2 regions of the Aestuariirhabdus sp. LZHN29 genome follow, and region 2 is predicted to be linked to the other one. Evidence: predicted binding sites of a transcription regulator. Region 2 holds the regulator's gene; the other holds the start of a gene.
The links. Region 2 encodes FNR, which switches genes on or off when oxygen is low (the NO sensors DNR and NnrR bind a similar motif). Its sites were predicted from a motif close to TTGATNTANATCAA; they were not measured.
Positions count from the first base shown of each region.

Region 1: a site for FNR is predicted at 1,833-1,846, ahead of ACP3PW_RS08205 (multiheme c-type cytochrome). Genes of this name have one in related genera too.

Region 1 is NZ_JBNIEU010000002.1:326,481-331,184, reverse strand. Features, by position in the region: gene ACP3PW_RS08215 (iron-containing alcohol dehydrogenase) at 1-679, shown strand, start outside; gene ACP3PW_RS08210 (AEC family transporter) at 854-1,798, shown strand; gene ACP3PW_RS08205 (multiheme c-type cytochrome) at 1,949-3,409, shown strand; gene ACP3PW_RS08200 (NapC/NirT family cytochrome c) at 3,464-4,033, shown strand; gene ACP3PW_RS08195 (MerR family transcriptional regulator) at 4,088-4,549, opposite strand; gene ACP3PW_RS08190 (NADH:flavin oxidoreductase/NADH oxidase family protein) at 4,624-4,704, shown strand, end outside.
Region 2 is NZ_JBNIEU010000002.1:1,003,252-1,007,955, reverse strand. Features, by position in the region: gene hemN (oxygen-independent coproporphyrinogen III oxidase) at 1-1,218, shown strand, start outside; gene fnr (fumarate/nitrate reduction transcriptional regulator Fnr) at 1,423-2,184, shown strand; gene ACP3PW_RS11460 (adenine phosphoribosyltransferase) at 2,202-2,735, shown strand; gene ACP3PW_RS11455 (hypothetical protein) at 2,993-3,469, shown strand; gene ACP3PW_RS11450 (glycerate kinase) at 3,539-4,704, shown strand, end outside; gene ACP3PW_RS11445 (hypothetical protein) at 4,695-4,704, opposite strand, start outside.

The DNA.
Region 1 (4,704 bases), 680 kb from region 2:
GATTCTCACCAACTCCGCCACCCACGTTAAGAAGATTATCTTTCACCCGAAGATGCTGCCTTCGATCGTTATCTGCGACCCGGAACTGACGGTGGGAATGCCCTCGGTGATCACTGCCGGCACCGGGCTGGATGCGTTTATTCACAGCTTCGAGGCTTACTGTTCGCCCTTTTATCACCCCATGTCCCAGGGCATCGCCCTTGAGGGTATGCGACTGGTGAAGGAGTACCTGCCCCGCGCCTTCGCCGACGGTAGCGACATCGAAGCCCGTGGGCATATGATGAGTGCCGCAGCCATGGGTGCGACGGCCTTCCAGAAAGGGTTGGGGGCGGTACACGCACTCTCCCACCCGGTCGGCGCGGTCTATAACACTCCCCATGGCATGACCAACGCCATCGCCCTTCCTGCCGTAATCCGCTTTAATCGTCGCGCCATTGAGGAGCGCGTTGAGCCGCTGGCGGCTTATCTGGGGATAGCGGGGGGCTTTGACGGCTTCCTGGAGTGGGTAATCGAATTTTCCGAGGCGATGGATGTCCCCAAATCCCTCAGCGCACTTGGGGTCGACCGCAAGCAGATCGAGCTGCTGGCACAGATGGCGGTCGATGATCCCAGTGCAGGAGGCAATCCGATCCCCCTTACCGTTGATGCAACACGGACGCTCTACCAAGAGCTGATCTAGCAACCCTTGCTACACCCGCCCCTGCGGGTGTAGCAGACTTTCATCTTGCTACCACCGCCTAATGGCAATGCCCCCCTCCAGGCCTCAGAATAGGGGTGCGGTCACTGTCGAAGATCAGCACCGTCCTAAATACCCCTGCCGTCAACCAACCCGGATCTTAGCCTGCTATTTTTTATGAGCGACTTTACTCTTATCTTCGTGGTGATGATTGCTGGCTTTTCACTGGGACAACTGCTTTTCGGCTGGCGCCCCGAGTCCAGCGCCCACTGGCGGTCACTGGCCGTTGCACTGGCGCTGCGCATCACCGTACCGATCTCCATTTTGCTGGCCATGTGGAACCTGCAGCAGTTGCACTGGGCGCTGGCGTGGCTCCCCCTGATCGGTGCTGCCATCATGCTGGCCGGATTTTTCCTCGGGCTGGGACTCAGTCGCCCGCTGGGTATGAGCCCTGCAGATCGGGCGGTTTATGGGCCCAGCGGCGGTTTCGTTAATCTGGGTGCCCTGGGTTCACTAACCCTGTTTGTCTATCTGGGTGAGCCCGGCCTGGCACTTTTGCCACTGTACAAACTGTTCGAAGAGCTGATCTATTTTGGACTTCTGTTCCCCTACGCCCGCCGGCATGGCATCGGCCAGGCCGACACCCCCGCCGCCGTATGGAAAGACCCGGTCCTGCTTTCGGTGGTTGGGTGCTGGCTCTGTGGCATGGTGCTGAATCTGGCGGGTATCTCGCGTCCCCTGTGGATGGGATCGGTTACCTCAATATTAGTGCCTGCCAGCTCCTTTTTGCTCATGATCTCGGTGGGGCTGGTGTTTCGTTTCCGGGCGCTATTGCCGGAGCTGGGCCGAGCGCTTCCCATATCGCTGCTGCGGGTTGTACTCTTACCCGCGCTGGGGCTGGGGATGGTTTGGCTGCTGGGACTGCAACAGGTCAATGGAGGCCTGATTGCCGCGACCGTATTGATTCTGGCCAGTATGCCCGCCGCAGTCCTTACCATCGTACCGGCGGCACTGTTCGGTTTAAACCAGGGGCTGGCTAATGCCTGCTGGCTGGTGAGTAACCTGGCCTTCCTGGCCTGGCTCCCTCTGGTACCGCTGCTGCTTGATCTTATCCAACCTTAGTGCCCCTTCCATCGCTATCCCATGCACCCGATTCTTGATCTCAATCAAGGTGGTTTTGACCATCCGATCTACTATCAACAGTATCTGCCCGGAGATGGTAGTACCGTGTGGTAATAATAACCCCAGCAGGAAGCTCGCGAGGATTTTACCATGGATACCCGACGTCATTCGCTTGCCGTTGCGCTCTGTACAGCGCTGGCAACTCTTCTCTTTCTTGTCTCATCTCCCAGCATGGCTGCCGCCAAATCGCTGGTTTTGAAACCCTTTAAACAACTCAGTCAGGAAAGCGCCGAGTGTGCTGCCTGCCACAAGGAGAAAAACCCCTCTGTCTACGCCCAATGGGGTCGCTCCAAACACTACGGTGCCAATGTTGGCTGCTATGAATGTCACCAGGCGGAGCCCGGCGATAAGGACGCCATTCAACACGAAGGCGAGACCATCGCCATCATCGTCTCCCCCAAGGACTGCGCTTCCTGCCATAGCGCCGAAGTTGACGAGTTTGCCAAGAGCCATCACGCCAAGGCAGGCCAGATCATCGGCTCACTGGATAACTTTCTCGCAGAGGTCGTCGAAGGCGCACTGACCTTTAACGGCCAATCCCCGGCAGCGGTGAATGGTTGCTGGCAGTGCCATGGCTCGGAAGTGAAGGTGATGGAAAACGGCGATCTCGACCCGACCACCTGGCCCAACACCGGCATCGGCCGCCTTAATCCCGATGGTTCCGTGGGCGCCTGTACTGCCTGTCACCAGCGCCACGAGTTTTCCATGGTGCAAGCGCGCCGGCCTGAAGCCTGCGGCAAGTGCCACCTGGGCCCTGACCACCCCCAGAAAGAGATCTATGAAGAGTCCAAGCACGGCATCAATTTTTACGCTAACGTCGACCGCATGAACCTCGATTCTGCCAAGTGGATAGTGGGCGAAGACTATGACGCTGCACCTACCTGTGCCACCTGCCACATGTCAGCGACCCGTGAACAGCCCATCACCCACGATGTGGGTGATCGTATCAGCTGGACACTACGCCCCGCGGTTTCCGAGAAGATCGACGCCAAGGCCAAGGCCCAGGGTAAAGAGGTGAAATCCTGGGAGGACCGCCGTAGGGATATGACCGATGTCTGCCAGTCCTGTCACACCAAATCCATGATCGATAGCTTCTACCAGCAGTTCGATTCACTGGTCAATCTCTACAACGACAAGTTTGCCAGCCCCGGTAAAACCCTGATGGGAACCCTGAAGAAGGAGAAGATGCTCACCGATGTCGGGTTCGACGAAGAGATCGAGTGGACCTGGTTCTACCTCTGGCACCACGAGGGTCGCAGGGCTCGTCATGGCGCGGCCATGCAGGCTCCCGACTATGTGCAGTGGCACGGCATGTTTGAAGTCGCCGAGCGCTTCTACGTGGAGATGGTTCCACAGTATCTGGAGGTCGTCGAAAAGGCTGAACATGCTGGCAACACAGCTGGAGCAGAAAGAGCCCGCAAGGTTCTTGACGAAATCCTGGCGCGACCTGAGCACGCATGGTTCACCGGCAAAGAACCGGAAAATGTAAAGAAAGCTCGTAAGGAAGCACAGGCTGCATTCAAGGCCCGTTACTTGAATGAAAGTAAGTAGCAACCGGGAGGAGGGAGCACGCTCCCTCCACTTCCCTCAACAGAGGAGGTTATTGTGAACCATGTTGAGAATAATAAAACCCGGTGGCAACGTTTGTGGCAATGGCTCAAAAAGCCACTACTGCTCGGAATCCCCATCGGTGTAGTGCTGTTGTTTCTGGGGGCCGGTTCGTTCCAGGGAGTTATGGTGCTCTCGAACCAGAACGCCTTCTGTTTCAGCTGTCACCTGACGATGGATACCATTGTTCAGGAGTACCAGGCATCGAGCCATTATGGAGACGGCATCGATATTCCGGCCACCTGCGCGGACTGTCATGTTCCCCATCCCTTCCTGGAAAAGATGAAGGTAAAAATCGTCGCTATCGCTGATATTTACCACATGATGGCCGGCACTGTGACCAAGGAGAACTTCGAGTCACTGCGACCCGCAATGGCCGAGGGCGTCTGGGAGGTAATGAAAGCAAACGATTCCAGTACCTGTCGGAATTGCCATCAGGGTGACAACTTTGTCCTGGAGCAACAGCCGCAACGCGCTCGACTGAATCATCAGCAGATGGCCAGTCGCGGCGAAACCTGCATCGATTGCCACCAAGGACTAACCCACAACCGTATTGTTGAAAAATAATACCGCAACTGAAGGGCCGCACTAGCGGCCCTCTTACTCCTTACCCGGCTCGCGCTACCTCTCCTCCTTTGAGCACTCGCTAGACGGCGGGGCGACAGGGGGAGACCTATCCGCCGTAGCGCTGGCCAAACGTTCCAATTCAGCCAAGGGTACACAGCTCCCTTTTGACCAGTATCGATCCAACGTGCCGAGCAGCAGTTGCACATGGTGCTGCTGGTTGGCGAGCAGTTGTTGCATCGCCGTGATCTCCTCCTCCCGCTGCTGCAGCCGCGCCCTGAGGGCAGCTTTCTGTTCCTGCGGTTTGGTATCCTGCCCCACCATCGTAGCGATCTGATCCAGCGGCAGCCCAAGATTTTGTGCATACTGAATCATCTGCAAGCGCATCACTGCACTGGGCGGATAGTGACGATAGCCATTCCCACTGCGATCAGCCGCCGGCAGCAGCCCCCGCCGCTCGTAGAACCGAATAGCCGAAGCTCGCACCCCGGTGCGTTTAGCCAACTCCCCTATCTGCACAACAGCCTCTTGACCTTAAACCCTGCTTTAACCTTATAGTAGCCTGACCATCTCTATATATGAAGGCTCCCGTTATGCAATCGTCCCCACTCTTTACTCCGCTACCACTTCCCTGCGGCGCCACCTTGCCCTCGCGCCTGACCAAGGCGGCCATG
Region 2 (4,704 bases):
TACTTCCACCTCCCGTTTTGTACTCATGTCTGCTACTACTGCGGCTGCAACAAGGTGATTACCAAGGATCGCACCAAGGCGATCCCCTATCTGGAGCTCCTGCACCGTGAAATTGAGATGCAAGCAGAGCTTTTCAGTACCAAGCAGACCGTTGAACAGTTGCACTGGGGCGGCGGTACCCCAACGTTCCTCAGTATCGAGCAGATGCAAGCGTTGATGGCCAAAACCCGCCAGCATTTCAATCTTGTGGATGAAAGCAAGGGCGATTTCTCCATCGAGATTGATCCGCGCGAAGCCGACTGGGCCACCATGAATGCCCTACGAGAAATGGGCTTTAACCGCTGCAGCCTCGGCGTGCAGGATCTCGACCCCAAAGTACAAAAGGCGGTGAACCGCGAGCAATCCGAAGCCGATACCATCGCTATCATCGATGCTTCCCGCGCCCTGCAGTTCCAGTCTATCAACATCGATCTGATCTACGGCCTGCCGTTCCAGACCGAAGCCAGCTTTATGAAAACCCTTGAGCGGGTGATCGAGATCTCGCCTGATCGCCTGTCGGTATTCAATTACGCCCACCTGCCCGAGCGTTTTATGCCCCAGCGCCGCATCAACGCTGAAGACCTGCCCTCCTCAACCGAGAAGCTGGCGATCATGCAAAACACTACCGAAAGGCTGCTGCAAGCGGGCTATTCCTATATCGGTATGGATCACTTCGCGCGCCCCGATGACGAGCTGGCCATCGCCCAGGAGTCCGGCACCCTGCACCGTAACTTCCAGGGCTACACCACCCATGCCCACTGCGATCTTGTCGGCATGGGCGTCTCCTCCATCAGCCAGGTGAATGGCTCCTACAGCCAAAACCACGCCGATATCAAGATGTATATGAATCGCATCGAAAGCGGTGAGTTTGCGATCAAGCGTGGGCTGGTAATGAACGAAGACGACTTTATCCGCCAGGCGGTAATCTCGCAGCTAATCTGCCACTTTCAGCTCGAATTTGCCCCCATTGAAGCGCGCTGGGGGATTCAGTTTGGCGACTATTTCGCAAAAGAACTCGAGCAGTTGCAGCCTATGGTCGATGATGACCTGATCACCATCGACAGCAACGGTATCGAGGTGACCGGTCGTGGTCGACTGCTGATCCGCAACATCTGCATGCAGTTTGATCATTATCTGGGACATGATAGTAATAAGGGACGTTTTTCCAAGGTCATCTAGCCGCCACCTCAAATGAGCTGTGCCCCGATTGGGGCACAGCCACCCCCCCCTATTTCCCCACTCATGCTCTCATTCCGAGCCCGTCGCAGTGGGTGCTCTACACAGACGCTACCAAAGAAGCTGCACTTTGGTTTTGTTTTGTGACCGAATTCCCCTACAATGTTTGCGATAACAACCTGACACTCGAAGGGGCTGCTGCCGTTTATGAGCTCTAAACTCAACGTTAAAACTGTAAATAGCGTCGCTTGCAAGGAATGCAGCCTGAGTTCTCTCTGCCTGCCTATCGCCCTCGCAATTGACGAAATCGACCAGCTCGATGACATCATCAAGCGCGGTCGCCCACTGAAAAAAGGCGAACACCTGTTCCTGGAGGGGGACCCCTTCACCTCAATCTACGCCGTTCGGTCGGGAGCGCTAAAAACCTACACCTCAACCAACGAGGGTGAAGAGCAGATCACCGGATTCCAGCTGCCCAGCGAAATACTGGGACTCAGTGGCATGGATGGAGATACCTATCCGGTCTCCTCACAAGCGATGGAAACCACCATGATCTGTGAGATCCCCTTTGAAAAACTCGACGAGCTATCGGACAAACTGCCCAAGCTGCAAAAACAGCTGATGCTACTAATGAGCCGACGTATCCGCGATGACCAGCAGATGATGTTGCTGCTCAGCAAGAAAAACGCCGATGAGCGCATCGCCACGTTCCTGGTCAATCTTTCCGCCCGTTTCAGGCGTCGAGGGTACTCCTCACACGCGTTTCGCCTATCGATGTCGCGCAACGAAATGGGTAACTATCTGGGTCTCGCGGTGGAAACCGTCAGCCGGGTATTCACCCGCTTTCAACGCAGCGGCCTGATCGAAGCGAATGGAAAGGATATCAATATTACCGATGCGGAGCGCCTTTGTGCCCTCGCGGGCGGTCGTTTACTTGATCCAGCCAAAGATGCGGCGCAAAACGGCTAACCGCCGGGAAACACTGAATGATCTTTGATGAGTTTTTTATAAAGTCTCTTGTACGCCCGATACCGGACTGGCCAAAGCCCGGCGTCACGTTCCGCGACATCACCCCGCTCTACCTTTCTCCCAAGGCTCAGCGGATGGTGGCCGACAGCCTGATTCAGCGCTATGTTGAGTCCGAGATCACCCACATCGGTGCCCTAGATGCCCGTGGTTTTCTGTTGGGTTCGGTACTGGCCTACGAGCTGAACAAACCGCTGGTGCTGTTTCGAAAACAGGGAAAGTTACCCGCCCAGACCCTGCAGGAGGCTTACGACATTGAGTATGGCCAAGCGATACTGGAGGTGCACAAAGATGCCATTCCAGCAGGTGCCAACGTACTGCTGCTGGATGATCTGATTGCCACCGGAGGTACCCTCTGTGCCGCCGCATCACTGGTAAAATCACTTCACGCCAACATCTACGAAGCCGCTGCAATTATCGATCTGCCGGACCTCGGCGGCAGCCAGCGCTTACAAGACCTGGGCATCCCCACCTACACGCTCTGTGCATTCTGAGGCCCGCCAGAAATCTCGAACGGGGCCACCTGAATGCCGGCCCTGGCACCCGCTTCCTGTTCACTCATCTCCCCCTAAAGAGGCAAATCGCCTAACCACTCGCTCTGCACATAACTAAACATTCCAAAAAACAATAAAAACATTTAAAAACAGGATGTTAGAGGCGCATTTTAAGTCTAGAATCAAATTCACCTGCTAACTTAATTGTCTTTTAATCATCGACGGCAGGCTTCATAGGGACACTGGGGGGTGAACCGATGGGAATTGATGCAGAGCAGTTAGGACAACATATTATTCAACCCACACTGGAGCTGTGCGGCCACTATAGCGCCGCCGCCCAGCAGCTGTTGGTTGGCACGGCTGCAGCCGAGAGCAACCTGGGGGAACAGCTTTATGGTAAACAGGGTGGGTTAGGGCTTTATCGCATCTCAGCGGAAGTTCACCAAAGAGTATGGGACGATTACCTGGTCGATTTTCCCGAGTTGGCAAGCCGGGTCCGGGGCTTCGCCAGCCAGCGCCTTTTTTTCAGCCAACCCCATCAGGAACTGGTTTATAACCTGGCCTACGCTACCGCAATCGCGTGGTTTAATTACCTACGCTGCGGAGCAAATCTGGCTGGAATCGAGACCACAGATACCGAAGCCCTGGCTGCCATCTGGTGGCATTATTACCACCCAACCGACCCGGATGGCACGCGCTTCATGAATTGCCACCCGCGCACACGAGCAGCCTAATGCGTTCCTGACATAGCCTTGCAGGCGGGATACTGATAAAAAGGGGACTGATTCTCAAGGCCCTGATTTATGAAGATACTGCTTGCACCGGATTCCTTTAAAGGCTCGCTCAGCGCGGCCCTGTTTTGCGACATTGCACAAGAGGCTATTCTTACCCAACTGCCCGACGCCATCGTCCATCGGTGTCCCTTAGCCGACGGTGGCGAGGGCACCGTTGATGCCCTTATCGCCAATACCGGAGGCACCAGGGTCAGCCTGTCGGTAACGGGGCCACTGGGTGATCCTGTTGAAGCCAGTTATGGCATTCTCGGCGATGGCGCCACGGCCATTATCGAAATGGCGAGCGCCTCCGGGTTACCTCTGGTGCCTCCGCCCCAACGCAACCCCATGCACACTACGAGTTTTGGCACCGGCGAGCTAATCCGTGACGCTCTCTCCCGTGGCTGCAAGCAGATCATTCTGGGGATCGGCGGCAGCGCTACCCACGACGCGGGCGCCGGTGCGCTCTGCGCGCTGGGTGCGACACTCCTCGACCACAACGGCGACCCAATCCCGGCCGGGGCCGAAGGGCTGCTGCTATTGAACCGTATCGATCTAGGCGAGCTGGATCCGCGACTCGCCGACGCCCGTATCGACATTGCGTGTGACGTTGCCAACCCGTTGCTCGGTGAAAACGGCGCTACCGCCATCTATGCCTCCCAAAAAGGAGCTCGCAGCGAGCAGATGGAGGTGCTGGAGAGCGCGCTCGCTCGATTTGCTAGCGTTGCTTGTCAGCACTGTAAATGCGCTCCCGAGTTTTTTTCGCTGCCCGGCAGTGGTGCCGCCGGTGGACTCGGTGCGGGGCTGGCCGTTGCCTTGGGCGCCACCCTGAAACCAGGGTTCAAGATTATCGCCGACACCCTCAAATTCGAAGCACGCCTCGACCGTGAACACTACGACTTAATCATTACCGGTGAGGGTGAGATCAACTACCAAACCCTGGAGGGAAAGCTTCCTGTAGGCGTGGCCCGTATGGCATCCCCACGCAAGATACCGGTGATTGCGATCGTCGGAAAAATAGGTGAAGGGGCCGAACAAACCCATGCCGAGGGGATTACCAGTATCCACAGTATTGTTGATGGCGTTTGCTCGCTTGAGCAGGCCATGGAGCAAGCACCGGAGCTGCTGGAGCGCTGTATCGGACAGTTAATGCGGCTGTGGAACGCCTCTGCCCGCCGTGCAAAAACTAATGAGGA